DNA from 3 places in the Cellvibrio sp. QJXJ genome. Region 1 is predicted to be linked to each of the others. Evidence: predicted binding sites of a transcription regulator. Region 1 holds the regulator's gene; each other region holds the start of a gene.
The links. Region 1 encodes FliA, which starts transcription of late flagellar genes. Its sites were predicted from a motif close to TAAAGTTATNNNNNNNNCGGCCGATANCC; they were not measured.
Positions count from the first base shown of each region.

Region 1 (10,900 bases):
GATCTGCTGGCTCAGTATTGGATTGGGCATCCGTTGGTTTATGGAAGGCCTCAATGAAAGTGTCGGACAAGACGCGATACTTGCTGTCATTTACTTGGGAGATGGAATACATAACCACAAAAAATGCAAACAGCAGCGTAATGAAATCAGCGTAAGAAATCAGCCAGCGCTCGTGATTTACGTGAATATCTTCTCTTCTGCGGCGAACCATAAGAGCGCTTCTCAGTTAAGCGGATGCAAATAGCCGTTTAATTTCATTTCAATTGAGCGGGGATTCTCACCATCGGCAATCGCAATAATGCCCTCAATAATCAATTCACGATATTGGGAATTTTCATTCACACACATACGCAATTTATTAGAGATAGGAATAAATACCAGATTTGCCAAGGCGACGCCGTAAATGGTCGCCACAAATGCAATCGCAATACCAGGCCCCAAGGTCGCAGGATCGGCCAGATTATTCATCACATGAATCAAGCCCATTACCGCGCCGATGATGCCGATTGTCGGTGCATAGCCGCCCATAGATTCGTAAAATTTAATTGCATCAAAATCGCGCTGTTCGTTTACGATTAAATCCGTTTCCAAAATACGGCGAATAACTTCTGGCTCATTGCCATCAACCAATAGCTGCAAGCCTTTTTTCGCAAATTTATCTTTTTCACGCTCGGAAATTTCTTCCAGCCCAAGCAGGCCGTCTTTGCGCGCCGCTGCGGCCCAGCGCACAATATTGGCAATACCTTGTTTAAAGGGAACATAGGGCGGTTTAAAAACCCACACCACAATTCTTAGGGCACGGCGCAAATTTATTTTTGACGTTTGCAACATGGCTGCACCCAAGGTACCGCCAAGCACAATAAATGCGGCAGGCCCATTCAACAAAGTGCCAATGCCACCGCCTTCCAAAAAGTTACCGCCGATAATTGCCGCAAACGCGATAATGACGCCGATAATACTCAGGAGATCCATTACATAACCTCTCTCACCAAACGCGGCCCAATATCCTTCAGGCTTAGCACTTTATCGGTTAACCCGGCGCGTGCAACCGCCATTGGCATACCATAAATTACACAACTCGCTTCATCTTGTGACCAAAGTGACGAGCCTGCATCCTTTAATAAACGCGCACCATTACAACCATCCGACCCCATACCGGTTAATACCACGCCCAGTACTTTATCGGCATAGTTATTGGCAGCAGAACCAAAAGTGATATCCAAAGAAGGTTTGTAATTGACGCGCTCATCATCCGGCAATATCCGCACCGAACCGCCGTTGCGCTTATCGAGCATTAATTGTTTTCCGCCCGGTGCAAGTAACGCCAAACCGGGTTGCAATTGATCGCCATCCACCGCCTCACGCACGCGGATATGGCACTGTTTGTTGAGCCGCTCGGCAAATGCTTTAGTGAAGTTTTCCGGCATATGCTGCACCAGCACAATAGGCAAAGGAAAATTGGCGGGCAACGCCATTAACACTTCGGCCAGAGCAACTGGCCCGCCGGTGGACGCGCCAATGACCAAAAGTTTGGGTTTATTTTTGAGACGGTAATTATCAGATCCAGATGGCCTTGCCGGCTCATCTTGGACTGGCGACACAGGGCGAGCGGCAGGCGCCGGTGCGGCAATAGGTCTGAAAGATGACGAGCTGCTCGCTGACGCGGGCACAGGCGCGGGTGACGCTGTAGTAGCAACTGGCGGTGGGACTGAGCGATTGCCGGAGCCAGCGAGGGTAATCAATCGCTCATGTAATTTTTTCTTGAGCACCTCGGAGTTTCGCGAGACCTCGGCAAAATCTTTGGGAATAAAATCGAGTGCGCCGGCTGCCAAGGCATCCAGCGTAATTTTGGCACCTTCATAGGTGAGCGATGAAAACATCAAGATGGGGACGCGACGGTTGGACATGATGTGCTTGATAGCAGTCACACCATCCATCACCGGCATTTCAAAATCCATAGTGATAATGTCAGGCTTTAACTCAGCTGCTTTATCAATAGCCTCGCGTCCATTGCTTGCGATACCAACAACTTTTAATTCCGGGTGCTCATTAATAATATCTTTCAAACGATGCTGAAAGAAATTTGAATCATCAACCACTAATACCCGGAAAGGCATCTATCACACTCCGCAAGGGAAAAATATTTAACAGACATTTTGCTGGCATGTGTAGCGTTCACCGCAGCAGGGTCACGCTGAAGATTAACTGTGTCCCCAGCTGGTGGAACCCTTGGCGTAGCGACGCAAAAGGCTGGGAATATCCAAAATTAACGCGATAGTGCCGTCGCCGGTAATAGTGGCCCCAGCCATGCCTGGGGTACCTTGCAACATTTTGCCCAAAGGTTTAATCACCACCTCTTCCTGACCAATCAATTGATCCACCACGAAACCAACACGGCGCGAACCAACGGTAACTATCACCACGTGAGCGTTGTCAGGACGATGACCAAACGCATTTTTAACCAGCCAATCTTTCATATAAAACAATGGAATTGCCTGATCACGAATAGCGACGCAATCCTGCCCATCCACTATATGGCTCTTGGTGAGATCCATGTGGAAAATCTCATTCACACTCACCAGCGGAAAAGCGAAAGTTTGTTGGCCGAGCATAAACATGAGGGTTGGCATAATCGCCAGCGTCAGCGGTACTTTAATAATAAAGCGCGTGCCTTTACCCAACTCGGATTTAATTTCGACGGTGCCGTTAAGCTGGGTGATTTTGGTTTTCACCACATCCATTCCCACACCGCGACCGGACACATCTGAAATTTCTTTTTTGGTAGAAAACCCTGGTGCAAATATTAAATTGTAGGCTTCAGTGTCAGACAAACGATTGGCGGTATCTTCATCAAACATCCCTTTTTCCACCGCGATACGACGCAATTTAACCGGGTCCATGCCGGCACCATCATCGCTAATCGACAATAGAATATGATCGCCTTCCTGCTCTGCAGAAAGCACAACTTGTCCAATGCGGGACTTGCCATTCGCTTCGCGCACATCAGGGAATTCAATGCCGTGGTCAACCGAGTTGCGTACCAAGTGAACCAGCGGATCGGCTAATGCCTCTACCAGATTTTTGTCCAGATCGGTTTCTTCACCGACTAATTCCAAATTAATTTCTTTGCGCAAACTACGCGCCAAATCGCGCACCACACGGGGAAAGCGGCCAAATACTTTTTTGATTGGCTGCATGCGGGTTTTCATGACCGAGGTCTGCAAATCGGCGGTAACTACATCCAAATTTGCTACTGCTTTTACCAGGGCTTCATTGGTAGAGCCGTTACCCAACCGCACCAAGCGATTGCGGACCAACACCAGCTCACCCACCATATTCATAATGTCATCAAGGCGCTGGGTATCCACACGAACGGTAGTTTCAACTTGCGGCGCTTCTTTATCTGCTGCCGGCATAGCGGGAGCAGTCGCTGCGGCTGGTTTTGGCGGCTCTACCTTCTTGACTGCAGGTGCTGGCGAAACAGGTTTAGCAGCCTCTGGTTTAACCTCAGGAGCAGGCGCTGGCTTTGTTGCGACAGGTGCGGGAGTTGCCGCAATGGATGCTCCTGTGCCAGGGCCTTTACCCTTGCCGTGCAGCTGATCCAGTAGTGCATCAAACTCATCATCGCTGATCAAGTCACCCGAACTTTTTGCAGGCTCGGGCGCAACAGCAGCAGCTGGCGCTGGTGCATCGACAACAACGCCCGGCCCTTTACCTTTGCCATGCAATTGATCGAGCAGCGCTTCAAATTCGTCTTCTGAGATTTCGTCACCACCACCGACCGCTGTGGATGCTACAGGAGCCGGGGCTGGTGTCGGGGCAGCAGCCTGAACACCTGGCCCCTTGCCTCTGCCATGCAATTGATCGAGCAGCGCTTCAAATTCATCTTCAGAAATATCATCGCCACCACCGGATACAGTGGCGACAGGTTCAGCCAAAGGCGCAGAGGCCGCAGTCGCGGCAGGAACCCCGGCGATGGCATCCAACAATTGTTCAAATTCAGCGTCCGTAATGTCCCCAGAGGCAACTGCCGTAGTCTCCGGATTAGCAACCGCTGTTTCCGCAGTTGCTGCTCCTGCTGCACTTTCGTTGAGGTCTTCGCAAGAAACCAATCGCTCAAGCGAGGCAATTAACGCAGGGTCCACCGGTGGTAGTTCTTCGCGCTGGGATACCAATTCAAATTGCTGATTAACCATGTCGAGTGCTTCAAGCACTACGTCCATTAATTCAGAGGTAACCGCACGTTTGCCGTTGCGCAAAATATCAAACAGGTTTTCGGTGAGATGGCAGCATTCCACCATAGGAGTGAGCGCCAGAAAACCGGCCCCCCCTTTTACGGTATGGAACCCGCGAAAGATTGCATTGAGCAGATCTTTGTCTTCAGGGCGCTGCTCCAGGTCAACCAATTGCTGGCTGAGGCGTTCGAGAATTTCACCCGCCTCTACCAGAAAATCCTGGAGGATATCCTCGTCATCACCAAAACTCATTCAACGTTCCTCGAGTGACCTACAGCTTAGAAACCAAGACTTGATAACAAATCATCAACGTCATCTTGCCCGGATACTACATCTGCGCGCTCTTTGTTAATTTGTGGCCCTTCGGCTTCAGTTTTACGCTTGTGCATAATTTCCATATCGTGTGCGACAACTTCGCGATCATCTGCAAGCCCGGCAATTTCTTCGACCTGCCCAGCAATGCGCACCAAGCTGACAAGGTCTTTTTCAACATCATTGATCAAACCGATAACACGTTTTAATACTTGACCGGTTAGATCCTGAAAGCCTTGCTCCAACACAATATCTTGCAAATTCTTACTGAGTTGTTCAGTACCGGTGACCATTTGCCCGAGGAAAATATCCATGCGCTCGTACAACTGGCGAAATTCATCGGCATTCATTTCACGGCGTTTTAACCGCGCCCATTCACTGCGTAAACTATTTGCCTCTTGCCCCAAATTCATGGCGATAGGCGCAGCCTCATCGACAACGTCCATGGTTTTTTCGGCCGCTTTTTGCGTTAGTTCAATCACATAATTGAGCCGATTGGACGCATCATGAATATCAGACTTGGCAATCTTGGGCGGCTCTTTGGTTAGGTCGGCATCCACATTGAAATTGACAATTGCATTGTGCAAACCGCGTGTCAGGCGCCCTACCGATTGAAAAATATGGCGATCACGCGATTGGGTAATGGTTTGTATCAAGAGCGATGCTTCTTCAATCTCATTGCCCTGCAGTTTTTCCGCAAGCAATTTGGCGCACTCTCTCAATTCGACAACAAACTCACTGTTGAACGATGTTTGGGTTTCAGATGCCATGGCAGAGCCTTATTTATTATTTAATCGACGGTGATTAACCGACCCGATCAAAGATCTTTTCAATTTTTTCCTTCAGCGCCTGCGCTGTAAATGGCTTAACGACATAGCCGTTTACGCCAGCTTGAGCCGCCTCAATAATCTGATCGCGCTTAGCTTCTGCGGTCACCATTAATACTGGCAAGGTGCGCAACTTTTCGTCTGCACGTACCGCTTTGAGCAAATCGATACCGGTCATGCCCGGCATATTCCAGTCAGTGACCAGAAACTGGAAATCGCCATTTTTGAGCATCGGCAATGCCGTTACGCCATCGTCTGCTTCGTGGGTATTGGAAAACCCCAAATCCCGCAGCAAGTTTTTGATGATCCGCCGCATTGTTGAAAAGTCATCAACAATCAGGATTTTCATGTTCTTATCCAACGCAACCTCCAATTACCCAGAAGGGAATTTTATTAATTCATAGTCTAGTAGGAGTTAAAGCTTCGGCCAGTGGCGGCGCGTAAATCTTCAACTTTTACTGCAAATCATAGCGCAAATTGTTGTATTTACAGACTAATTTGCGATTCTGCTGGCAACGGCGAGCAAACCACACTGCCCTTGGCTGTTTTTCACCCAGTTTACGCGGGCTGCCAACCACCAAGGCGGTGGCGCAAACGCGCGGCTGCCTGGCTGTGAATCTGACTAACCCGGGATTCACTAACACCAAGCACCAAGCCAATTTCTTTGAGATTTAATTCCTGATCGTAATAGAGGGCGAGCACCATGCGCTCACGTTCGGGAAGCAAGGCAATCGCCTCGGCCAAAGCTTTTTTTAACCCATCCCGCTGAACCCCTTCAAACGGGCTAACAAAAGCACTGCTGTGTTCGGACGCGTCGATATTGCTGTCTTCTTCACCGAAGGTCTCTTCATAACTGAATAACCGGCTACCGTTGGAGTCTTGCAGCATTTCAAAATATTCTTCCAGCGATACCTCTAGTTCAGCAGCGACCTCGGCGTCGGTCGCATCGCGCCCGGTACGCGCCTCGACGGCGGCAACGGCACGCGCAACACGGCGCGCATTGCGGTGCACTGAGCGGGGCACCCAATCGCCACGACGCATTTCATCAACAATTGCTCCGCGAATGCGAATACCGGCATAGGTTTCAAAACTGGCACCGCGGGATGCATCGTATTTTTGTGATGCTTCGATCAAGCCAATCATGCCCGCTTGAATCAGATCATCTACCTGCACAGACGCAGGCATACGCATCATCATGTGGTAAGCAATGCGCTTTACCAGCGGAGCAAAGTCTTCAACATTGATTTGCGCATCGAGCAAGGTCTTTTTATCGTACATGGCTAAACCATTGACTGCGGCCATCGAACACCTTTTGTTTAGCAAAAACTGCCGTGATTATTGGCAACCCTGCCTCACTTTCTCGTGAGTAGCGATTCATAACGCTAGTCACACACCAATGTCTATGCAACTGCGTATGCGAATATTGCTAACGCGCATTCGCGGCCTGCAACAAGCGCTCGACAAAAAACTCCAGGCGCCCGGTGGGAGAATATGGCAGCGGCCATTTATCGACTGCTTGGGCCAACGCACGTATTGCCACTGCCGCCTTGGAGGCAGGGGCAAACTCCAACAAGGCTTTTTGTTTTTGCACGGCTTTACGCACATTTTCGTCAAAGGGAATTTGGCCTACAAACTGGAGTGTGACATCCAGAAAGCGCTCACAAACGGTATTGAGTTTGTTGAACATATTCATGCCTTCCTGTTGGGTGCGCGTCATATTGGCGACCACACGGAAGCGCTGCATTCCATATTCTTTGTTTAATAATTTGATAAGGGCGTAGGAATCGGTGATGGAAGAAGGTTCATCGCACACGACAATAATGACTTCGTTGGCGGCGCGCACAAAACTAACCACGGTATCCGAGATACCCGCGGCCGTGTCTATCACCAAAATATCCACTTGATCGGAAAGTTCATTGAAGGCATTGATAAGCCCCACATGCTCGGCGCTGCTCAACTCCGCCATACGCTGTACACCCGAGGATGCCGGAACAATTTTTACACCGGCGGGGCCAGTGACCAACACATCGCTGAGCGAATGAGTGCCGGCGAGAACATCCGCAAGGGTATGGGTGGCGCGAATGCCGAGCAATACATCCACATTGGCGAGGCCTAAATCAGCATCGAGCAGTACAACTCGACGGCGCAATTCAGCCAGGGCAATACTCAGGTTGACGGAAATATTGCTCTTACCTACTCCGCCTTTACCGCCGGACACAGCGATAACTTGTACTGGTCGCACTTGGCTCATCTACACGTAACTCCAAACATATTCTTCTTAAGTGTGCCGGGGTTGGCGCCAGAAAACTGGCGGTACGGTTTGTTGGCACTCTAATGGTGAACTGAGTATAGATAGGGATTAGAAAAAGATCCGATTAATTTCAGTTTCACTGTAAAAATCATAGGGTTATAGCTTTTCTTTGGCTAAGAAACCGCCGTTTCTGAACTGGTTTTCAGCAATGCCACCGCTCTGGCAACCAACTGATGCGCCCGCGCCACCTCCAAATTTTTAGGAATGTCCTGGCCATCGGTGGTGTAGGCAACGGGCAAACGGCTTTGCATCACCACACCCAGAGCCTCACCGATACTGGCGGTTTCGTCCAACTTGGTGAGAACACAGCCCTGCAAGCGCGCCGCGCCATAGGCGTGAACCGAGGCTTTGAGCATTTGCGCCTGACTATTGGACGACATCACCAAATAGGTTTTTACCTGTGGTTGGTCGGCCAAAGCATTGAGCTGGGCTTTTAAATGTGGGTCGCCGTGGCGGAAACCAGCGGTATCGATCAACACCAAGGAACAGTGACGCAGGCTGCGCAATACCGTATCCAGCGGATTAGCTTCATCCACAACACGCACTGGTACGCGCAGAATACGTGCCAGTGAGCGCAGCTGGTCGTGCGCGGCAATACGGTAAGTGTCGGTAGTAATAATCGCCACTTTGTCTGAACCATGCTGCATGACATAACGTGCAGCCAGTTTGCCAATGGTGGTGGTTTTACCCGAACCGGTGGGGCCTACAAACGCAAAGATTCCGCCTTGATCAACAATGTCGCGGCCATTGATGGGTAGCTGATGTGCGAGGTTTGCCAAGGCATCGGGCCAGGCTTCGCTCAGGGTTTTGGTTTTCGTACAGGCATTAATCACCTTGGCAACTACGTCTTTGGGCAAGCTCAAACGCTCCAGGCGACGGGCAATGCTGGCCAAAATCGGGGAATCGCTCGCAATGGTTTGTTTACCACTAAGGCGATCCAATTGCTGTTCCAGCAACAAACGCATATCGGCAATTTCTGCCTGCAGGTTATTAAGCTGGGTATTTTGGTCGAAGGTATCAATATTTGGGGTAATTGATACAGGTGCTGCTTTCTCTTTGGTCAGCAAAGCATCGATTTTTGCATCCTGGGCATTGCGAGTATTACTGAGCAGTGCTTCGCGAAATGACGCTGCCTCGGGAGTTAAATTACGCTCTTTGACTGCGGGCACAGGATCAACCAGCGGATAGCGCTCGGCGGCGCTCATGCCTTTTTTAGGGGGGCTTGCTGGCGCAGTTGCATGACGGGGAATGCCGGCATTCACTACCGTATTCTTACCCACCATAAACTCTTTGGCGGATTCTTCTGCTTTGCGCGCGGCAATCATACGCAGACGGGCACGCTCTATGTCGTCCGCTAATTGGGCGCCGGTTTTGCCGACGTTCGGGTGATCAGGAATCTGGGTGATCACCGGGGCAACTTTGCGAGTCGGTTGACGCTCCAGTATCCGGGGAGATATATCGCCATCACTCAATAGCGGCTCGCTCGACGCAAAGGTCGACTCGGCAAAGGGGCGCGTTTGCAGTTGTTTTAGCTCGTAGTCAGAGCCCATGGTGGTGAGCAACTCAACCCCCTCCGGGATACGGTTGCTGGAGAGAATGATGGCATCTGGCCCCAATTCCTGGCGAACCAATTCCAACGCACGACGCATATCAGCCGCTACGAAACGTTTGACTTGCATACTCAACTCCCGCCCGGGGTGGGCCACCTGGTTAACGATTAAATTGACTTAACACATCAGTTGTTTTTGTCGGCGCCAACACTGGCCTCGATACTGATCTGTTTGTTGTCAGGCACTTCGGTATAAGCCAGTACCCGCATATCCGGAACGCTGTGACGAACAAAGCGGGACAGCATGGGGCGCAAGGGTGCGGCAACCAAAAGAACCAGCGGTTTGCCTGCCATTTCCTGCTTCTGGGCTGCATTAATCAATGACTGTTGCAACCTGTCTGCCAAGCCCGGCTCAATAAACGCACTGTCATCAGCGCCAGCTTTTTGTGCCTGCTGAACGGTATTTAGCAATAACTGTTCCAAACTAGGCTCAAGCGTGATTACAGGCAGGTTGCGCTCGTTGCCAATGATGTTTTGGACGATTTGACGGCACAGCGCCACCCTTGCCATGGCCGTCAAAGCGGCGGGATCTTGACTCTTTATCCCACTGCCCGCCAAGGCTTCGGCGATGGAACGAATATCGCGAATCGGCACCCGCTCGCGCAGCAGGTTTTGCAACACCTTGAGCAGCGCGTTGATGCTCAGCGTGTTGGGCACCAACTCCTCCACCAATTTGGGCGATGATTTCGCCAGCATATCCAACAGCTTTTGCACGTCCTCGTGGCCGAGCAACTCAAAGGTATGCTGCTGCAGAATTTGATTGAGATGCGTCGCCACCACCGTACTCGGGTCAACCACGGTATAACCCAGAGTTTGCGCCTGCTCGCGTTGGTTAGGGTTGATCCAGATGGCATCCAACCCAAAGGCGGGATCTTTGGTTTTTAACCCCTCCAGCGAACCAAAAACCTGCCCGGGATTAATCGCCAATTCACGATCTGGGTAGACATCAGCCTCGGCCATGGACACACCCATCAGGCTAATGCGATAACCCGTGGGGTTAAGGTCAAGATTGTCGCGAATGTGCACCGACGGAATAAGGAAGCCCATTTCCTGCGACAGTTTTTTGCGAACACCTTTGATGCGACCCAGTAATTCGCCACCCTGGTTTTTATCCACCATCGGAATCAAGCGATAGCCAACTTCCAAACCGATCACATCGACAGGCTGTACATCGTCCCACCCCAACTCGGGCGCCTCGGGAGTACCGGCTGGCAATGCGGGCGTCATACGCTGCGGCGCAATGGTCGCCCCACCCTGCCCACCGCCTGGTGCATCACCAGCCAAGCGAGTACCTGCGGGAATAAAAGAATTGTCCTCAACGGCTGCAGGCTGCTGTTTACGCCAGTGGATGTAATAAGCAAGGCCGACACAAATAGAACCCAAACCCAAAAAGGCAACGTGCGGCATACCGGGAATCAACCCCATCACGATCAGCATGATTCCCGAAACAGCTAAAGCTTTAGGGGCCGCAAACATCTGACTGACTACCTGCGCCCCCATTTCATGGGCACTGTTAACGCGAGTCACCAAAATCGCCGAGGCTACCGACAGCAACAGTCCGGGAATTTGTGCAACCAGACCATCGCCAATAGTGAGGATGGTGTAT
Region 1 is NZ_CP101662.1:1,070,561-1,081,460, forward strand. It holds gene motD (flagellar motor protein MotD) at 1-211, opposite strand, end outside; gene NNX04_RS04585 (flagellar motor protein) at 223-972, opposite strand; gene NNX04_RS04590 (protein-glutamate methylesterase/protein-glutamine glutaminase) at 972-2,117, opposite strand; gene NNX04_RS04595 (chemotaxis protein CheA) at 2,202-4,487, opposite strand; gene NNX04_RS04600 (protein phosphatase CheZ) at 4,514-5,317, opposite strand; gene cheY (chemotaxis response regulator CheY) at 5,352-5,735, opposite strand; gene NNX04_RS04610 (RNA polymerase sigma factor FliA) at 5,933-6,676, opposite strand; gene NNX04_RS04615 (MinD/ParA family protein) at 6,801-7,625, opposite strand; gene flhF (flagellar biosynthesis protein FlhF) at 7,799-9,364, opposite strand; gene flhA (flagellar biosynthesis protein FlhA) at 9,421-10,900, opposite strand, start outside.

Region 2 (10,900 bases), 950 kb from region 1:
AAGTGGTGCTACTCGCCACGGGTGAAAATAAAGCTGAGGCAATTAAAGCAACAGTCGAAGGGCCATTAACCGCCGCTTGCCCGGCATCGGCCTTGCAGTTGCATGAACAGGTGGTGTTAGTAATTGATGAAGCGGCTGCTTCGCAGCTGTCGGATGTGGATTTTTACAAACATATCGAAATAGAAAATCAAAAATTATTGGAAAGATTGGAGCAGTTGAAACTTCGTTGATTCACACTTCCGTTAGAGTATCGCTAAAAACCAAAAAGGCCGACTTGCAACAAGTCGGCCTTTTTATTGATTGGTATCTGAGTTATTGAACTAGCGTTTAGTCGGGGCTGGGCAGGTGGAGTCACGCACAATTAACTGCGGATAAAAACCTTCACTCTCCACGTCGCGGTGCGCGCGAATTGTGTCAATTAACAGCCCGGTCGCCCGTTCAGCAATCGTGGTATTGGGTTGCTGTGCAGTGGTGAGGTTGGGCCAGGCTTGACGCGAGAAGGGGCTGTCTTCAAAGCCGACAATAGAAAGTTGCTGCGGAACTTCCACGCCTTGAATCCGCGCGGCAAATAAAGTGCCCGCGGCTATTTCGTCGTTACAGGCAAATACAGCAGTAGGTTTTAAGTTGGATGCCAATAGTTGGCGAGTACGTTTTACCCCTGACTCAAACGAATATTCACCGGGGATAATTAATTTTTTATCGAGTGTAATTTTGTTAGCTTTGAGTGCGGCTTTGTAGCCTTCCAAGCGTTCAATACTGGATTTATGGGTTTCTTCACCACCTAAAAAGGCGATAGATTTGTGACCAAGGTCGATCAGGTATTGGGTAATTTTGTAAGCTGCTGTGCGGTCGTCGATAAAAATACAGGGGCCTTTTTTATCGGGCGGCTGCGAGCCGGACAGAATGCGCACAAATGGGATTTTACGTTTGCCCAGTGCAGAGAGTACCTCAGGCATTTCCGACATGGGTGGTGTGAGCACCAAGCCGCCTACTTGACTGCGATCCACCATGTTCAACACTTCATCGATAATGTCGTCGGCTTTGGAATCGCAGGGGTGAATCACCAACTCATAACCCTGACGGCGACATTCGCCCAATATGCCTTTTTGCATATCGATCACGTAGTTGCTGTTGGGGTTGTCGTAAATAAACCCGATGGAAGAGGCCGCTCCACGCAGTAACCGCGCAGATAGATTCGGTTGGTAGTTCAGCGCCTTGACCGCCTGCATCACTTTTTCCTGCAGCTCTTGCCCAACCGTACCCTCTTTATTAATGACGCGCGATACGGTTTTAAACGAGACGCCAGCCAGTTTGGCGACATCTTTAATCGTGGCTTTGGACTTGGGTGCGTGTTTATCGACACTGGTTTTCATAGTGGTAGGTTTCAGTTGATCAGCAAAGTGCTAGGTTAGAGCTTAGGCTGGCAGAGCGCAATCATTTCACTGGCTGTGACACCACTGATTAGCCCGGCAAATCAGTGAGGCCACGCAAGGATATGTAAAACATTTTGGATCTGTATATCAGCAGTGGCACCATGAACGCGCAAACAGATGTGGATGCGCCGACTGTTGCACAAGTGTTATTGCTGCGCGTGTTCGTGTTGACCCATAACCATAATGAGGTTTATCCATGAAAAAATTCTCTACGCTCATCGTTTTATCATTTAGTTTGTTATTTGCTGGCGCTCAGGCTCAGGCTGCCAAACAATTGGAATCACTGTGGCAAACGATCGATTTACCCACGCCCGAGTCAGTGCTTTATGTGGCCGACAAAAAGGCGCCCTACCTGTTTGTAGCATTGATTGACGGGCAGGGTGATGTGGCTGACGGCAAAGGTGGCATCACAAAATTAGCCACCGATGGCAAAGTAATCGATAAAAACTGGATTAGCGGGCTCAACGCGCCCAAAGGTATGGCGCTGCACGAGAATTACCTCTATGTGGCCGATATTACCGAACTGGTCATTATTGATATCAAAAAACAGAAAGTTATCAAAAAAATTCCTGTTGCCGATTCAGTTTTTTTAAATGATGTGACGGTAAATTCTTCCGGTGTGGTGTTTGTATCTGACACGCGCACGAATAAAGTCCACCGCTATCTGGATGGTAAAATCGAACTCTATTTGGATAAGGTCAGCAGCGCCAATGGCCTGAAAGCCTTAGGTTCTACCCTGGTGGTAGGCGCTGGCCAAGAGTTAATATTGGTTGATGCAGACAAAAATCGTGCAGTGATTGCCAAAGGGTTTGAGTCAGGAATTGACGGTATAGAAATGATTGAGCGCGGTGAGTTTATTGTGTCTTGCTGGGTGGGCTTGGTGTATTACGTTCACAGCGATGGCCGTCTTGAATTGTTGATCGATTCACGCGAACAAAAAATCAATACGGCGGACATCGGTTACGATCCCAATACCCAGCAGCTGTTTGTGCCCAATTTTTTCAAAAATACGGTGACAGCGTATCAATTGAAATAATCCCTGCAATTAATCGCTCCACTGCTTATGGGGTCTGCTAAAAGCCGTTGCAGTTGCAACGGCTTTTTATTGTCTCTATATTTGTGTTGGCTAATCTTTTTTGTTCATTTCCTGCGCAAATTTTGCCTGTTGTTCCGGCGAAGCTTCCGTTTGAAATTGTGTTTTCCATTCACTGTAGGGCATACCATAAATGTGTGTGCGCGCGTCTTCATAATCCAGCTCAAGCTGTTGTTCTGCTCCGGCGGCTACATACCATTTGCTTAAGCAATTGCGGCAAAACCCGGCGAGGTTCATCAAGTCGATATTTTGCGCATCTTTGCGACTATCCAAGTGTGCAACCAAGCGACGAAAGGCGGCGGCTTCCAATTTTTCCCGCATGGCTGGGCTGAGATCTTCAATTTTCATAGGTTGATACTCGAGTAAATTAAAATGGTGCCGATATTCTACGATGCTTTATCTGAATCAGGGGTAATTGCTGTGTTGCCGTCGTCTGTTGTGGATTAAATCCTGTTCTTGTCTTGAACCTCAATTCAAGCTGCCTATACTCAAACGGTACTGTTAAGCTTGTCGCCTGAATTGTTTTGTTATTTCACGGGTTGCTTATCTCTTCGGGGCAAGCCTGTTTTTGGATTGGGGGTTTTTGCGTGAATATCATTTTGGGCATTATTGTTGTCCTCGGTTGTGTTATCGGTGGCTTTGTTGTCCATGGCGGTAACCCAATGGCGCTGATGTCGCCTATCGAGGTATTGATTATCTGCGGAGCATCTTTCGGGGCAATGATTATTGGTAATCCGCTGTCGGTGACTATGGGGGTTATCAAATCCGGCGGCTCATTGATGACGCCCTCCAAATTCAACAAGGTGTTTTACCTGGAGCTGCTGACGCTGCTCTATGACATCCTCAACAAAACTCGACGTGAAGGTTTGATGGCCATTGAGGGTGATATCGAAGAGCCCGACTCCAGTCCTATTTTTGCTAATTACCCTTCTATTTTGAAAGATCACCATATCGTTGAATTCATCTGCGATTACCTGCGCATTATGGTGGCAGGCAATATGGCGCCCCATGAACTGGAGTCACTCATGGAGCAGGAGCTCGATGGTCATCATCAGGAAGCCTCTGTAGTGCCTGGTGCCATTCAGAATGCGGCAGATGGTTTGCCCGGTTTTGGGATTGTCGCGGCTGTGCTCGGGGTAATTATTACTATGGGTAAAATTGGTGGGCCACCAGCGGAAATTGGCGCTGCTGTAGCGGCGGCTCTGGTGGGGACATTGCTCGGTATTTTGTTTGCCTACGGTTTCATCGCACCATTTGCGAGTTATTTACAGGGCAAGGTACGCGACGAGAGCCGTTCCTACGAATGTGTAAAAGCGGTACTGGTTGCTTCCATGAACGGAGTACCACCGCAGGTCGCGGTCGAGTTTGGTCGTAAAGTTCTTTTCCACAGTGTTCGCCCCAGTTTTAAAGAGCTGGAAGAGCAATATCGCGCCAGCAAGAAGTAAGGTCGATTTTTTATGGAAAAGAATTCAGCTCAGCAACCCATCATCATCAAAAAGAAAAAGGGCCATGGCCATGGTCATCATGGTGGTTCATGGAAGGTTGCGCTCGCCGACTTTATGACGGCGATGATGGCGTTTTTTTTGTTGATGTGGCTATTGGGTAGTACTACACCAGAGGAAAAAAAGGCCATTTCTGGTTATTTTGTGGATCCGGGTAGCCCCTATGTGGTGGGCGAGGGCGGTGCTAACCCCGGTTTGATCAGCTTGGACCAGCCCGTGCAACCTTCTACCCCTACTGAAGCCCAAGAGGCTCCCGCGCAGGATGTGAATGAAGAGCAGCTTAAAAAGGAAATGGAGCGCATTGAAAATGAGCAGCTGGAAGAACTGAAAAAACAACTGGAGACGGAGATTAACGCGCTCGATTCGGTGTTCCAACAAATTAAGGATCAGATCCTCATCGATTTTACCGCGTTGGGTTTACGCATCCAGATCGTCGATAAGGATCAGCGGCCGATGTTCGATGTGGGAAGTGCCAACCTCAAACCTTATTCGGTGGATGTGTTGAACGCCCTTGCACCTATCCTCAATAAAGTGCAAAACAAAATCAGCATCACTGGCCATACAGATTCAACACCTTACGGTGTTGGAGCTACCTACACTAATTGGGAGTTATCTGCTGATCGCGCCAATGCCGCGCGCCGCGCGTTGTTGCAGGGATCTTATCCGGAAGAAAAAGTAGCCACCGTTCAGGGTATGGGCTCAGCCGCTCCCTTTCTGGTGGATCGCCCGAATGAACCCATTAACCGCCGCATCGCCATTATTGTGCTGAAAAAAGCGGTGGCCGATGCTTTGGGTAGTGGGGCAGGTATAGACAGCAGCAAGCTGATCAACAGCAGTGATACCTTCACAGCACCACCGCCAGCCGGCCCTAAGATTTTGTCGCCAACAGAGGTGAATGACGCGATTGATGCGGCCAATGCGCCCTGATGTAATTCCAATTGCCATAATGAAAAAGCCCGGATCATGTCCGGGCTTTTTCATTATGGGCAGTCTCAGTCTTGTGCAGCGAGTTGATCGCGAATGAAACCGAACAGTTTGCGTGCATTGGCTGGCGGTTTGTTCTCCTCTCGCTCCTTTTGCGCAGCGCGGACCAGTTGGCGTAAATGTTGTACATCAAGACCTGGGCAGGATGTTACCAGTGTCTGGAATATCTGTTTGTCACCTTCAATCAGCAAGTCTCGGTAGCGTTCGATCTGGTGTTGGCGATGCACGTATTGATCGCTGCGGTTTTGCATTTTATCAACCGCTGCTTTGATCTCCTCGTGATTGCCCTCGCGCATCAAACGGCCAATGTATTGAATCTGGCGACGACGTGCTTCTTTGGGGGGGAGTTTGCGCGCAATGTAAATTGCATCCAGCATGGTGTCGCTCAGGGGAATGTTGGCGAGCTGCTTTTCGTTCATATCAATGAGACTTTCACCCAGCGCTTGCAGTGCATGCATATCGCGTTTGACCTGCGATTTGCTGAGGATGTAGTCATCGGGATTGATGTCGTCGTAGTTATAAACCATAAAAATATCTGTATTGATCGGGTGAGTAGCGGCTGGTGTGCAGATTTATCTGCCAATTGATTGCCGATAAAAAGGGAAACGATGTAAAAGGTCGCGCAGCTTAGTGCACTCAAGCGGTAGTAACAACCGCTTTAGATTAACAATAGAGTATTTATTCGCCTTCTTCAAAGCGATCAGCGATGAGTGCACGGATGGCAGTCATTGCCGCCTCGGCATCATCACCTTCTGTGCTCACTTCCAGGCGGCTGCCACAGCTGGCGGCAAGAAGCATTAATGACATAACACTTTTGGCATCGGCCCACATGCCGTCGCTCACCCGCGCTTGCACCTTAGCCTGAAACTGGTTGGCTAAGGTGGCAAGTTTCGCGGCAGCGCGCGCATGCAGTCCGCGTTTATTAATGATGTCGAGAGTTTCAATTGCCATGATTTAATGTTTTTTGTGTTTATTGATATCGCGATGTCGAACCTGAACATCACTAAAACTCTGGTCAAAATAGCGTTGTAGCTTTTCTGCCAGGTAAACAGACCTGTGCTGGCCACCCGTACATCCCACCGCAATGGTGATGTAACTACGATTGTTCGCCTGATAGCGCGGCAGCCAGCGTGCCAAATAGTGCTCGATATCGTCGTACATCTCTTTGACGGTAATCTGTTCTTCCAAAAATTCGATTACATCCTGATCTTTGCCGGTAAGCGGGCGCAGGTTAGGTTTCCAGTGGGGGTTGGGAAGGCAACGTGCGTCAAATACCAGATCGGCGTTTACCGGAATACCATGTTTGAAGCCAAAGGATTCAAACAAAATTGCCATCGTCGATTCGCTGCGGCCTACAACACGTTCTTTTACCAAGTCGCGCAATTCGTGCAAATTTAAATGACTGGTATCTATGACCTGATCGGCACAATCGCGAATAGGCTCAAGCAGCTGCTGCTCTGCGGCGATGGATTCCTCAAGGCTGGTGTGTTTATCCGACAGCGGATGCTTGCGCCTGGTTTCGCTAAAACGTTGGATAAGTACGGCGGGTTGAGAATCCAGAAACAGGGTTTGAAATGGCAGGTGCGCTTCTTTCAGCGTACTTATCATCTGCGGGAATATATTCAGATCCTGCCAGGCGTTGCGCACATCAATGCCGATTGCAAAACGCTGTTGGTCATCTTTATGAATTTGTATTTGTGCAACCAGCGCGGGTAGCAGGCTGACTGGTAGATTGTCGATGCAGTTAAAGCCCACATCTTCAAGGACATGCAGGGCGGTACTTTTTCCTGAGCCTGAAAGCCCGCTTACAATCACGAGGTGCATGGTATTGACCTGCTAAGGCGCTATAGCGACCTGATAAAGTGCGGCATCGCTATCGGCAGCACGCAAACGCTGGCGATAGTCAGCATTATTCAGCGCCCCAGCCAGAGCGGCCAGTGTTTGTAGGTGCTCATCATGAGCATCTTCGGGCACTAACATGGCGAAGAGAATGTCCACAGGCTGGGAATCTATGGCATCAAAGTCAATCGGGTCAGCCAATGTCAGGAGTGCACCGATCGTGCCGCTGCAGTTTTCAACCCTGCAATGCGGAATGGCAATGCCGTGTCCTATACCGGTTGAGCCAAGTCGCTCGCGACCAATCAAACGGCGAAATAACTCATCGGCATCAATGCCAGGAACATCCTGTGCGATGGCGTTGGCCAGTAGTTCCAGAGCACGTTTTTTGCTGCCGCCTTCAACGGCACACAAGGTTCGGCCGGGGCTAATAAGATTTTGAATTTGCATGGTAGGAGGTGATTACCAGGAATCTCTCAATTGTTGAGGCAGTGAGCGGAGATGATCTCGCTGCCTCCAGGGTGGGTTAGCGATGACTGCGCATCTTTTCTTTGTGCTTAATTAATTGGCGATCCAGCTTATCGGCCAATGAATCAATTGCTGCGTACAGATCTTCGTGAGTGGCATCCGCAAACAAATCTTTGCCGCTGACATGGATGGTTGCTTCTGCTTTTTGAATCAACTTGTCGACGGAGAGGATGACGTGAGTACTGGTAATGCGATCGTGGTGGTGGCTCAGGCGCTCAATTTTGCTGCTGACATAGTCTTTCAGCGAATCGGTAACTTCCAAATGATGACCACTGATGTTTATTTGCATAGATACTTCCTCTCGATAGAAACAAAATGGTTGTGATCAGCACAACCTAACAGCTCGTCCGTGATTTTCTTCCGAATTTCGTATTTATAACCGGTTAATGATAATTAAATGGTTTTGCGCTCATTAGAGGGTGGAATATTCAGCGACTCGCGATATTTTGCAATGGTACGACGCGCTACCTGAATTCCCTGTTCCGCGAGCAGGTCGGTGATTTTGCTGTCGCTCAACGGTTTTTTGGGGTTTTCCGCACTCACCAACTTTTTAATAATTGCGCGAATCGCTGTTGAAGAGCACTCGCCGCCGCTATCGGTACTAACATGGCTGGAGAAAAAGTATTTCAGTTCGAAGATACCCTGCGGTGTGTGCATATATTTCTGGGTGGTTACCCGCGAAATAGTGGATTCATGCATCTCAACAATTTCAGCAATATCGTGCAGCACCAGCGGCTTCATAGCCTCGGGGCCGTAATCGAGAAACCCGCGTTGTTTTTCCACAATACAACTGGCTACTTTAAGCAGAGTCTCATTGCGGCTCTGTAAACTTTTCAGGAACCAGCGGGCTTCTTGCAAATTATCCTTGAGAAATGTGTTGTCGCTGCTCGAGTCCGCGCGCTTTACCATGGAGGCATAATTGGAATTGATACGCAGGCGCGGTGCAATTTCCGGGTTTAATTCAACAATCCAGCGGCCATCGCGCTTTTCAACGAACACATCCGGTACTACATATTCCGTGTCACCACTGGCAATAATATCGCCTGGGCGAGGGTTTAGGCTTTGGATCAGGGTGATGGCCTGGCTCAACTCGGCCTCTTTCAGTTTGGTGCGGCGCATTAACTGACGGTAGTCGCGACTACCCAATATAGGCAAGTAAAGTTTGGCGATTAATTTTGCCGAATCCAAAAAGGGTGTTTTGGGGTCAAACTGTTGTAACTGCACCAATAAACATTCAGATAAGTTTTGGCTGCACACACCGCAGGGATCAAACTGCTGCAGCCGGTGTTGAACTGCAACAACTTCATCCAGTTCCAGCTCTTCAAAATCGCCACGCATTCCTTCGAATATTTCTTCGATGGTAATAGACAGCATGCCGCTGGGTTCAACCGCGTCGATAATTGCCATCGCTAACACCCGGTCGCGATCTGACATGGGCGTTAAATTGAGTTGCCACATCAAATGATCATAGAGTGAGTCGGTAACGGCGCGACGACTTTCAAAATCATTGTCTTCATTGTCGTAGTTGCTGGAGCTGCCGGTTGATGAGGTTTGGTAAACATCGTCCCAGCTGGTATCTACCGGTAAATCGCTGGGAATCGAGTCGCTCCAGTCACCGCTGTCGGCGCTGAAACTATCGCCTTCACCATAGACATCGCTATCACCAAAGGATTCCCCATCGCTAAAGCTTTCGCCCTCGCCAAAACTTTCAGATTCGCCGTAGCCTGGTTCGTTGAAGTTATCAGCGGTTGATGACGAGAAATTGTCGCTGGCACTGAAGTCGGCGCTATTGTCGGTGCCGGATTCTGCAGCAATTTCCTGCTGGCGGGTGTAATCAATCTTATCGTCCGCGCTGCCTTCGTAATCGCTGCTGGTAGTTGCTGAGTCAAAACCTTCCTCAACTTCCAGCATGGGATTGGATTCGAGCGCTTCCTGGATTTCCTGTTGAAGATCCAGCGTGGAGAGCTGCAAAAGACGTATCGCCTGTTGCAGTTGGGGAGTCATTGTCAGCTGTTGGCCGAGTTTAAGCTGGAGAGATTGTTTCATTGTTGTAGCAACAAACCCTTATTTAACGCGGGATGGAAAACATCTGTTAGGTGGAGTTTAGTCAGGGTTTGCGCTTCAAGCAACATACTTAAGCAAGCTTTATGCCTAGTAGCCAAATAATATTACTTGTCAAGTTGTTTGTCGGGTAGTTAAAGAGTTTGTTGAACTTACAGGCGAAAGTGTTCGCCCAGATAGACTTCGCGGACTTTGCTGTTACTCAACACTGTATCGGCATCACCTTCGGCAATAATGTGCCCTTCGCTTACGATATAGGCAGTCTCGCAGATGTCCAAGGTCTCGCGTACATTGTGGTCGGTAATAAGAACGCCAATCCCGCGATCTTTGAGGTGACGGACTATTTCTTTGATGTCGTTAACCGAAATCGGGTCAACACCCGCAAAGGGTTCATCGAGCAGGATAAATTTAGGGTCTGTCGCCAGTGCGCGGGCGATTTCTACCCGGCGCCGCTCACCACCTGAGAGTGCCATGCCAAGGCTGTCGCGAATATGGGTGATGTGAAATTCGTTTAGCAGTGCTTCCAGTTTTTCTGCGCGTGCTTCCCGATTCAGGTCTTTGCGAGTCTCAAGGATCGCCATAATGTTATCGGCGACGGTAAGTTTGCGGAAAATGGATGCTTCTTGTGGCAAATAACCAATACCGGCACGTGCGCGTCCATGAATTGGCAGTTGGGTGATATCGCGATCATCAATTAATACGCTGCCATTATCTGCCGGTACTAAACCGGCGATCATATAAAAGCAGGTGGTTTTTCCGGCGCCATTAGGGCCCAGGAGCCCAACAATATGGCCGCTCTCTACTGTGATAGAGACATCGATAACCACTTTACGTTTTTTGTAGCTCTTGGCGAGGTGTCGCGCGTGCAAACTAGGCATAGGAATCAGTTGCTATTGGCTGTGGATGAGGGGGCCTGCAGGTCTTCTGGTTTCGCGGATTTAGGGGGAATGACTATCTCTATTCGTTGTCCTTCGCCAGTGTTGTTGCCTTCTGCCTTCATCACTTCTTTGACCAGATCGTAATCGATATGTGGGCCACTCATGACGGCACCATTTTGCTCAACGGAAGCATCTTCAATGAGTAGTAAATGCTCATTGTTGGGGGTGTAGGTAATTTGTTTGGCGGATGCGGTGACTACCCCTTGTTCTGCTTCCGGCTGTTGCTGGAATTTCGCAGGGCTGCCAGTGGCGATCATTTTTTCCACGCCACCTTCATTGTTGGTGTGGATGATGATTGAGTCGGCATTGATAATGAGTGAGCCTTGGCGGATCTCAACCGAGCCTGTGTAAGTTGCCACCCCGTTTTTTTGATCAACGGTCAGGTTGTCAGCGGAGCCGCGGATAGTTTCATTTTTGTCGCTTGGTAACGCCCAAGCTGTCACCGAACAGCATAAGCCCGCGAGCAGGGGAAGTATTTTAAGCAGTGATTTAGCGCGGTTCATAAGCGGCCTTAACTTGGGACTT
Region 2 is NZ_CP101662.1:2,023,344-2,034,243, reverse strand. It holds gene nagB (glucosamine-6-phosphate deaminase) at 1-230, shown strand, start outside; gene NNX04_RS08855 (LacI family DNA-binding transcriptional regulator) at 321-1,373, opposite strand; gene NNX04_RS08850 (GTP-binding protein) at 1,630-2,469, shown strand; gene NNX04_RS08845 (DUF1244 domain-containing protein) at 2,560-2,874, opposite strand; gene motA (flagellar motor stator protein MotA) at 3,114-3,971, shown strand; gene motB (flagellar motor protein MotB) at 3,984-4,955, shown strand; gene yjgA (ribosome biogenesis factor YjgA) at 5,021-5,539, opposite strand; gene NNX04_RS08825 (HPr family phosphocarrier protein) at 5,691-5,963, opposite strand; gene rapZ (RNase adapter RapZ) at 5,967-6,836, opposite strand; gene ptsN (PTS IIA-like nitrogen regulatory protein PtsN) at 6,849-7,298, opposite strand; gene hpf (ribosome hibernation-promoting factor, HPF/YfiA family) at 7,375-7,665, opposite strand; gene NNX04_RS08805 (RNA polymerase factor sigma-54) at 7,770-9,422, opposite strand; gene lptB (LPS export ABC transporter ATP-binding protein) at 9,590-10,315, opposite strand; gene lptA (lipopolysaccharide transport periplasmic protein LptA) at 10,321-10,878, opposite strand; gene lptC (LPS export ABC transporter periplasmic protein LptC) at 10,865-10,900, opposite strand, start outside.
Region 2: a site for FliA is predicted at 2,885-2,913, ahead of motA (flagellar motor stator protein MotA). Genes of this name have one in related genera too.

Region 3 (10,900 bases), 110 kb from region 1:
GGTCACGCTACCATCCGTCGCCACACGGTAAACACCCGTTTTTTCCTGACCACCGGGTGCTGCGGCCGTTTGGAACGCGGGATCAGTAAAATAAACAACACCGTCTTCGGTGATGGCTATATCGTTGGGTGAATTAAATACGTTGTCTTGAAAGGTTTGGGCCACTGTGCTGCGCTCACCAGTTGCAAGATTGTAGCGCGACACACTTTTATACTTGTGCGTGCCCGCTACTAATAAGCCATCGTTGTCTACCGCCAAACCATTGCTGCCGGAATCTTCAATAACCGTTGTCACCTGACCGGAAGCATCCAGTTTTTGTACCCGCGATGGAAAACCCTCACTAAATACAAAATCGGAAAAGTATAAGGAATCATTGATCCACACCGGGCCTTCATATAAACCAGGCTCAGTCCGGGCAGTATTGGCCGCCTCGATGCGCACCGGGGTCAGATCACCGGCTGGTGCAATCCCTTCACAAGCTGCACCAGCAGCCATGGATGAAAAAGTAGTATCTGCGATAGATGAAACAGCAGCAGAACTGGCGGCAGACACCTGTGAGGATTGTTGCTCGCACGCCGGGAGCGTCAACAAGACTGCACTCATTAAGCCGATGGTAAATAGTGGTTTGAATAAGGTTTTCATAGAGATCCCTTTGTACTTTTAATTGCTACTTATAGTCATTGTATTTTTACTGCCGCGGACTGGTCTGGACTAGCCAAACAAGGCCGTCACCTTATCACAGTCGCCTTTAAATACCGACCTCAAAACCCGCCGAACTTAGCGCGGAGCGCATTAACAGCACGCGTCGCTTGGGTTATACTCTGCGCCCGATTTAACACGCTTTTGGTAAATCAGCACTGCGCTAGAGAAAAAGGCAGTGAGTAATTAAGTGCGCACATTGGTTGAGCGTACTTAGACATCCATGAAGGCCATGGATAGCCTCCTGACGCAGAGATCCTGCCGAGGGAGTAACCCCTACACTAATGAGGATAAAACCGTGCTTGAAGCCTATCGTAAACAGGTCGCAGAACGCGCCGCAGAAGGTATTCCACCAAAACCATTGAACGCCGAACAAGTTGCTGGATTGGTCGAACTGTTAAAAAATCCCCCCGCTGGTGAAGCTGAAGTATTACTGGATTTGATCACCAACCGCGTTCCGCCCGGCGTCGATGAAGCCGCCTATGTTAAAGCCGCTTTCCTAAGCGCGATTTTGAAAGACCAAGCTTCCTCCCCCCTGATCGATAAGCCTCTCGCGATTAAACTGCTCGGCATGATGCTCGGCGGTTACAACATCGAAACCCTGGTTAACCTGCTCGACGATGCCACTCTGGCGCCTTTGGCTGCCAAAGAACTCAAGCACACTTTGCTGATGTTTGATGCATTCCACGATGTGGAAGAGAAAGTAAAAGCCGGTAATCCACACGCCAAAGAACTGATGCAATCCTGGGCTGATGCCGAGTGGTTTACCAGCAAGCCTAAAGTGCCCGAGAGCACCAAACTCACCGTTTTTAAAGTCACCGGCGAAACCAATACCGATGACTTGTCACCGGCACCTGATGCCTGGTCACGCCCTGATATCCCCCTGCACTCACTCGCCATGTTCAAAATGGCGCGCGATGGCATCACCCCTGATGAGCCAGGCAAAATCGGCCCAATCAAACAAATCGAAGCACTGAAAACCAAAGGCTATCCATTGGTATTTGTGGGCGATGTAGTCGGTACAGGTTCTTCACGTAAATCTGCTACCAACTCGGTATTGTGGTTCATCGGCGAAGATATCCCGGGTGTACCTAACAAGCGCACCGGCGGTGTGTGCATCGGCAGCAAAGTCGCGCCGATTTTCTACAACACCATGGAAGATGCTGGCGCACTGGTGTTTGAAGCACCGGTTGACAACCTGAATATGGGTGATGTAATTGAGATTCGCCCATACGAGGGCAAAATCCTCAACGCCACTACCGGCGCGGTGATTTCTGAGTTCAGCCTCAAGTCCGATGTGCTGTTGGACGAAGTCCAGGCTGGCGGCCGTATCCCGTTGATCATCGGCCGCGGCCTGACCACCAAAGCACGCGCTTCACTGGGCTTGCCTGCAAGTACTTTGTTCCGCCTGCCAGAATCACCGGCTGACACCGGCAAGGGTTATACCCTCGCACAAAAAATGGTAGGCAAGGCGTGCGGCGTAAAAGGTATTCGCCCAGGCACCTACTGCGAGCCGTACATGACGACTGTAGGTTCACAGGACACCACCGGCCCTATGACCCGCGACGAACTGAAAGACCTGGCCTGCCTTGGCTTCTCTGCCGACCTGACCATGCAGTCTTTCTGCCACACTGCTGCGTATCCAAAGCCAGTGGATATCGAAACCCAACACACATTGCCCGACTTCATCATGACTCGCGGCGGCGTTTCCCTGCGTCCAGGCGACGGTATCATCCACAGCTGGTTGAACCGTATGCTGTTGCCTGACACCGTAGGTACCGGTGGCGACTCACATACCCGTTTCCCGATTGGTATTTCCTTCCCAGCCGGTTCAGGCCTTGTAGCGTTTGCTGCTGCGACCGGTGTTATGCCACTCGACATGCCTGAGTCTGTTCTGGTTCGCTTCAAAGGTGAATTGCAACCGGGCATCACCCTGCGTGATCTGGTAAATGCGATTCCTCTGTATGCGATCAAAGCCGGTTTGTTGACCGTTGAGAAAAAGGGCAAGAAGAACATTTTCTCTGGCCGTATCCTTGAAGTAGAAGGTTTACCTGACCTGAAAGTAGAACAAGCGTTTGAAATTTCTGACGCATCGGCCGAGCGTTCCGCGGCTGGTTGTACTATCAAGTTGGATAAAGCGCCCATCATTGAATACATGACATCCAACATCACCATGCTGCGCTGGATGATCGAACAAGGTTACGGCGATATCCGCACCCTTGAGCGCCGCGCGCAGAAGATGGAAGCCTGGATTGCCAACCCTGAGTTGATGGAAGCTGATGCCGATGCGGAATATGCAGCGGTTATCGACATCGACCTGGCGGACATCAAAGAACCCATCCTCGCCTGCCCTAACGATCCGGACGATGTGAAAGTATTGTCTGAAGTTCAAGGCGCGAAGATTGATGAAGTGTTTATCGGTTCGTGCATGACCAACATCGGTCACTTCCGCGCTGCGGGTAAATTATTGGCCTCAACCAAAGACGAGTTAACTACCCGCCTGTGGATTGCACCGCCCACCAAAATGGACGAGCACCAATTGATGGAAGAAGGCTACTACAGCATCTACGGCGTTAAAGGTGCCCGTACCGAAATGCCAGGCTGCTCACTCTGCATGGGTAACCAGGCGCGTGTAGCTCCGAAATCGACTGTGGTTTCTACCTCTACCCGTAACTTCCCGAACCGTTTGGGTGAAGGTGCGAATGTGTACTTGGCTTCTGCTGAATTGGCTGCTATCGCTGCGGTACTCGGCAAGCTGCCAACACCAGAGGAATACCAAAGCTACGCGAGCAAAATCAACAGCATGTCTTCCGAGATTTATCGCTACCTCAATTTCAATGAAATTGAGAGCTACCAAAACGCTGCCAACGAAGGCAAGCGTATTGCAGCGGTAGAGATCCAGACTGTTGCAGTGTAAGTAAAAAATAAGACGTAAGTCTTAAACGAAAAACCCGCAGCGATGCGGGTTTTTTCATTTTATCGTTTGGTATTTTGTGCTTAGGACCTAGCACGTAAATAGGCTTCAGCTTGTCGAATATCTTCCTCGTTACGAATTTCCAGGCTTTCTTTTTCGGGCATTAGATAAGGAATCAGGTGGCTACGCGGGATGATCTCCTCGCGCAAAAAATCATCTACTTTAAAAATTGAAATGGCGCCGTTGGGTAAATACAGCGAAGGCAAATCCTCCCGAAGTATTAGGCTTGTATGCTCGCCTGCGAGTAGATGTAAAAACTCACCACCACCCACATAGGCACGCATATATTTATTGCTGATTTCATAAACACTGATCAGGCGCCGACAGCAGGGAAAATCGCGGTATTCAGCGAGCGCCTCGACAATATGTTTTGCCTGACGTAGTGGCGAGGTGGGCTGCAGCAAGATAATCGTATCTTTACCTGCCGGTTTTACGCGATGAATAAACTCGGCAACTACCGGATCCAAAGGGGAATCATCACGCGCAAAATGGTAATCACGCTTAATGCGTTCAGCGCCGTAATAGTGAGCCATCGCCAGAATCTGATCGTCGTCCGATGAGACATAGACTGCATCGACAACCCCCGATTTTTGCGCCGCAATGATCGTATAAGCCAATAGCGGTTGGTCGAGTAGCGGCTGAATATTTTTTTGAATAATACCCGTTGAACCGCCACGGGCAGGTATCAGTGCAAATACGTTTGACATAGCGACTCCAGAATTCTGGCTTGCTATAGGGTGCGACCCAACTGATCGCTGATGAGAACTTATTTAGCTTAGATGAAATTGCGAGATATGAAAGCCTGAAGGCAAATAAGCCTCAGCAAAAAGCTAATCCAACAATTAGCTTTTTGCTGTAAATGGCAGGCGGTCGACAATACCACCGAGGAAACCACCCGTGGTATTCAACGCACGAACAATGGATTCCATTGCCTGGAACTGTGCCATTAAGCGCGCACGATAGGCTTCACTACGCCGCTCCAGCGCTTCTTCATTTTGCTCTACACGCTTGATGTCTTTATCAATAGTAGTTTCGCGTTCTTTTATCAAACCGGAGGTTTTCAAAAACTCATTAACCAGGCTGCTCATACTGCCCGCGAAACCACGAGTGAATGTCAGCGTACCTGTAGTTGCTCCAGGCTCTACCATCATACTCAGGCCTTCAGCTTTAGAGCCGATTGCAGGCAATAAGATATTGCCCGAACCAAATGCGGCAACGCCATCGACGGTACCTGCCACATCAGTACCACTTGAAACTACAACACCATTAGTCATACCAAAGTCAGCCAACATATCAGCGCTAACTGCACTAAAGTTCACAGTACTGGACGCGCCATAAGAGGCCGACGTAAAGACTAACTTACCGCCTTCAAAAGTTACTGCCACACTTGCATTGGCCGCTTTAACGTTAGCGTCAAGGTTAATCAAACTTTGTAAATCAGCCGCCAATTCAGCGCCCGATCCATATTGCTTACCCGCCGGCAAACTAATGGCGTTGGACGTAATACCATTTAATTGAAAAGTAAAACTGTAGTCTTTAGTGCCGCTACCAATGCCAACCAGATCAACGGGATCAGTTGTAGTTAAGGTACCCTTTGATGGTTGTTGGGTAATCACTACCTCATAAGAACCCGGCTGGCTTCTTGCCGAGAATTTAGTGACATCGATATTTGAAACCGACGAAGAAGCTTTAGGCACAAATAAGTCGCGCACAAACTCAAAGTTATCGTCTATGGCCGCGCGGAACCCGGTGCTGTCGTCTTCATATATTTTGAGAGTGCCATCCAGTTCGGTACGAATACCTAAATTTGACAGTGTACTGAACCCCTCACCGATTCCAGGAACCGCATTCGTTAATACATTGCGGATACTTTGCATCAAATTTTTAGCGAGAGGATCACTTTTTAAACTGCCAAAATCATCCAATTCAGCATCAAAACCGACAAGTACATCAACTTCAGCCTTGAAGGTATTGTATGCCTGAACAAAATCACGGATGGTTTGTTCGGCGACCGATTTGTCTTCAGAGATGACCAAACTAATGGTTTCAGTGGCTGAGCTGGTGAACAAATCAAACTCCAAACCATCGATGACATCTTTCACCTGGTTGGATTCGCGGCTTACCAATAACCCATTTACACGAATTTGTGCATCCAGCCCCTCTTGTTGCTGAGTCAGGTTTTTAGTGGTCTCGTTAAAGTTAAATGCGGCAAGCCCAACGGCAGCCGGATCTTCTGTTGCAACAACTTCGATTTCGTTTTTAGCACCAGTACTGGCAGTCATCAACAGCCTGTAAGAACCGCCATCACTAACAATACTTGCCGATACACCAATATCGGCAGCGTTGATCGCATCACGCAGACCAGTCAGCGAGTTATTGGAATCATCAATGGTGATGGTTCCACCGGTTTTGGTGGAATCCACGGTGAATGCGGTGTTTCCTGCATTCCAATCCCCCAAACGAATGGTCAAAGTGCCTTTGCCAACCGGACTCGTCATAGCCGCAAAACTGGCAGAGCTGAGGGATTGAGCCTGAGCAACTTGCTCGACTTTTAACTGATAGCTACCCGCCACAGCCTTTGAATCCAGCTTGGTAATGCCAATCAAACTGGTATCTGGAACGGACAGGGCTTTGGCATTAAATGTATCGGCGCTACCAAGCGCGGCGGCAGCGGTTTCCAGCTTCGCAAGCGAGCTGCGCAACAGGCCATAATCTGAAATTTGTGTTTGCAGAAGTGTCTTTTGACTGGTCAAGCGCTGCGCCTGAACCATCTTGTTCGCTTCGGTAAGCTGGTCAGCGAGCTTATTACTATCGATACCAGAGCCAGACCCTAACGCACTGACAATGCTAGAACCTATTGATCCGTTGTTGTTTGTCGTACTGGATGTACTGGTCACCATAGATACCTCCACACCAAAAAATTACCGCTTCGCATAGGCTAGCGGCAACGAATGGGTAAACTTTAGCCGGTTTTGCCGCTATTTCTCAAAAAACCTGATTTTTAATAACAAAGCATAAAACAGGCCAGCACGAACAATAGGCCCATTAAATCAATCGTTATAAATGGGCAAAGTGATATAAAAAGTAGTGCCTTTTCCTACCTCGGACACATAGTCAATTGTACCACCCATACGATCAACCAACGCCTTGGTAATACTCAACCCCAGGCCTGAGCCATCCCGCTTACGGGTATCCGATGAATCCACCTGGGCAAAACGGGTAAATACACGCTGATGGAAAGACGCAGGTATTCCCTGCCCCTTATCAATTACCTCAATGTGAATGCGATGCGCTTCTTTGGTCATGCGGATCTGCACAGGATTATGCTGATAAGAAAATTTGATCGCATTGGAAATCAGGTTGGACATGACCTGCAAAAAACGATCACCATCTAATTTTGCTTTGAGCCCTATTAAGGATTCATCGGGCAGGTCGAGCTGTAAATGCACAGCGTAACGCTCCGCATAAGCAAGATGTTGCTCCACAGCCTGCTTTAAGAGTGGATACACCTCATGCACATCAATGGTTAAATTGGCACTACCAAATTCCAGTTTATCGATATCCAGAATGTCATTAACCAAACGCGACAGGCGATCCGCATTGGTTGCCGCAATAGACAAGAGCTGTGCCAGCTTTTCATCCAAAACACCAACACCACCATTCAGCGCCACGCTCAATGCACCTTTGATAGACGTTAATGGAGTGCGCAATTCATGGCTGACGGTGGAGATAAATTCTGCTTTAAGTTGTTCAACCTTTTTACGCTCGGTGACATCGTGAATGATAAAAGTAAAAAATAATCGCTCTTTAATATCCACCGGGCTAATACTGAGTTCAACATTCAGACTCACTCCGTCACTGCGCCGCGCAACGCGCTCTTTTTCGCCTTCCACAACTGAAGAAAAAAGCGCAGCACCCGACAAATCAGACAGAGAGGGGATTAAATCTGCAATCTGTAATTGCTCAAGGTTTTCTAACGAATAGTTAAACAGTATCGCAGCAGCCGGATTGGCCTTTTCAATTACACCACTGCTGTCCACTACTAAAATTGCCTCAGCGGCACTTTCCAAAATAGCGGCGAGTTCTTGCGTGCGCTGCTCAACGAGATTATGAATATGTTGGGTACGCCCTGATATCAGCAACAAAAAACCACCCAATAAACTGCAGAACAGCAAACCACCCACCAATACAAACCACGACTCCAAACCCTGCTTGCTCGTCAAAAAAAACTGTGTAGGTGCGATACGAATCTGCAGGCGCCGCCCACCTAATGTGACTTCATCCTCAAGGATTAAATTATCAGCATAGGCAGGTGTGGCCACCTGCCCCTTGGTGTAAAACCGTAAAGGGTCTGTCGCTTGGGTGATGTCAGTAATAATCAGGTTGTAATTCGCCGACGCAAAGGGCAATAAAGTAGCGGCAATTAAATCGTTAGCGCGCACAATGGCCGTCGCATACCCCATAAGCATCGGTTTATTTGCAGCTACTTCGGGTTTCAAATAAGCCAAACTGAACACCGGATAGAACGCAATTATCGCCGGCGAATAGGTTTTGTCCTGCAACAGCTGCAAAGGCTTGGTCATAGCCAACTCGCCGGTCTTCGCGGCGCGCTCAATTGCGTCAAAGCGCTCAGGGTCTGCCGCAACATTCACACCGTGAATAACCCGCCCCTGCTCCCATGGTTCTATGTAAGTGATAACAACGTAGCTATCACGCTCCGGTGCGGTAGTAAAACTGCCATCAGAAGTTGCTTCACGAATGACAAAATTATCAAAGCCCTGCCCGCGCATATTGGATTCAAACTCACTGCGTTCATCGTGTGCAAGCAAACGATTCCAGGAAAAGCCCGATACACCGTGCTTTTTTAAAATAACCTGATCCACATAAGCGATAAACTCTTCGCGAGTAACATCTTGTGACGCAATAAATAACCCCCCCAAGGTCGCGAGGATCTGCTCCACCGAACCCAGTGTGGTTTCTACGGCAGCAGCAATCAAACTCGCCTCCTGCCGAAATTGCACCTCCATTTTTTTTTGTTCGTTGTTACTGGCAGTGATAAAAATTATCACCACAACCAAGCTACTAACAACCAACGGGATACCCACAGTGGCGCGCCGATTTCGCCAAAAATAGCGGGGCTCAGCAAAAAATACACACATCAAGGGCACCGCAATAAGCACCCCTATAGCATCACCAATCCACCAAGTTCCCCAACTAAAAATAATTTGATTTATCGAAATAATGTCATAAGCAAACAGAACCAGCGTACCGATACTCGCGCTAATGGCGGCCGCTACTGGCCCGCCAAGGATAAACACTAAAAAAATATCCCGTTCGTCTGTTAAATAATTAGGAAAACCAACAAAACGACGAATAAGCCAGGCCCCGACCAAACAAGCGATACTGCTGCCACACGCGATAAAAAAACCAACCCCAACAACCCCACTGGTTAGGGTTTGTCCATCTGCCAGAGCGACACCAATATTCAGCAAGGTCGAACCAAGTAGCACACCAATAACCAGCGGATTCCCCCAAATAAGCAAAGCCGCCAAAGAGATCCCCAAGGGCAAAAATATGCCACTCACAAAACCCGGGGGGATAGCCAGCAACAATGAAAGCCAACCGCTGGCCAAATACACCAGCGTCAGTAAAACGATACGCAAAATCAGAGAGGCAAGCTTATGAGGAGAAGATAAAGCCATGTTTAAAAACCGAAAGGATACCTGCGTTAATGCTAGCTGATTATTTGCCTTTGATCGGTTTATTCAGGCTATTTACGCCCTGTAGAAATACAAAAACCGCAGCAAGCTGCGGTTTTTGTTATACGGGCAGAAAAACCACCAGAAAAATTATTATCTGAGCAGTGATAACACCTGTTCTGGTCGCGCGTTGGACTGAGCCAACATCGCCGTGGCCGCCTGCTGCAATACCTGAGCACGGCTCAGGGCGGCTGTCTCTGCAGCGAAGTCTGCATCGATGATTCGCGAACGGGAGGCAGAGGTTTTCTCTGATACGTTAGCCAGGTTAGACATGGTGAAATCCAGACGGTTATTCACCGCACCCAGATCTGCACGGGTGGCGTTCACCTGTTCCAACGCTTTATCGACAATACTGATTGCACGTTGGGCGCCTTCGTAAGTGTCAATTTTGATGCTGGCAACGCTGCCGACACCTTCGGTGTCGTTACGTTCTTGAAAGCCGGTGATATCCAATACATCTTGAGCGACTGCCGTATCACTATATCTAATCGATATTTCTTCGCCATTAGCTGAACGCAAAGCGATTCCATTAGTACCGTTTGCGAAAGCAACTACACCGGTTTTATCAGATGAAAGATTTATTACACGGATCGCCTCTGCAGCAGTCAAATCTGCGTCAGTTTGAGGGGTGATTTTGCCGATCCCGATACCGTTAATAATTAAATCACCGTCTTGTAGCGTGTCAGGTGTATTAGTTGTGATATCAACTGCACGCCCTAACAAGTTCCCATTAGGATCATTAATATCAACTCCTAACGCAATTACTCTAGGAGCGGCAGCTGCACCAGTAGCCCCCAACTCTATTTTCACACCAAGTCGATCAGCGCTAGTATCATTAAAGACCAATGAAAAAGATGTGGTGGCATCTATTAAGCCTGTCGGATTACCAGTAGTAGCAGTCTCATCAATAGTGATTGATGTTGCACCTTCTGCAGTTAAAACCAATTTACCACTAGAGTTTAAAGTCGCCTCAATCGCAGTTTCAGAATTAATCTTGTCCACAAGCTCCTTCATGCTACCAGTACCGGTTATGGTATAGATCTGTTGCATGCCGTTACCGTCAAGAAGAGTCAACTGAAGATCTTCGTCAGGCGAGCGCAACACACCTGATCCCGCAGTGCTTGCAGTAACCTGAACCAAAGATGTCGCCTCTGCCCCTTTACCTTCAAGGTCAGAGTTAATACTTGCTAATGCATCGTTAAGTATTGTGGGAGCAGGAAGTATTTCTTTTATCGCCGTACCATTAATGGCTAAATCGCCAGCCAAGAGAGCATCCAGTGCGGCCAATGTTGTAGGTGCGCCCACTATATCCCCTGATGAGCCACCCATAGAATAAGTATTAAAAGAACCAATACTCACATCCATAGTTTCATTGGCTTGAGAACCGACTTGCAGCACGGTTTCGCCGAGGGTGCCATCCAACAACTTTTGGCCGTTGAATGAAGTTGTTTCTGCAATACGATCCATT
Region 3 is NZ_CP101662.1:959,024-969,923, forward strand. It holds gene NNX04_RS04110 (SMP-30/gluconolactonase/LRE family protein) at 1-642, opposite strand, end outside; gene acnB (bifunctional aconitate hydratase 2/2-methylisocitrate dehydratase) at 998-3,616, shown strand; gene NNX04_RS04120 (acylneuraminate cytidylyltransferase family protein) at 3,697-4,380, opposite strand; gene fliD (flagellar filament capping protein FliD) at 4,516-6,573, opposite strand; gene NNX04_RS04130 (CHASE domain-containing protein) at 6,724-9,375, opposite strand; gene NNX04_RS04135 (flagellin N-terminal helical domain-containing protein) at 9,526-10,900, opposite strand, start outside.
Region 3: a site for FliA is predicted at 6,610-6,638, ahead of fliD (flagellar filament capping protein FliD). Genes of this name have one in related genera too.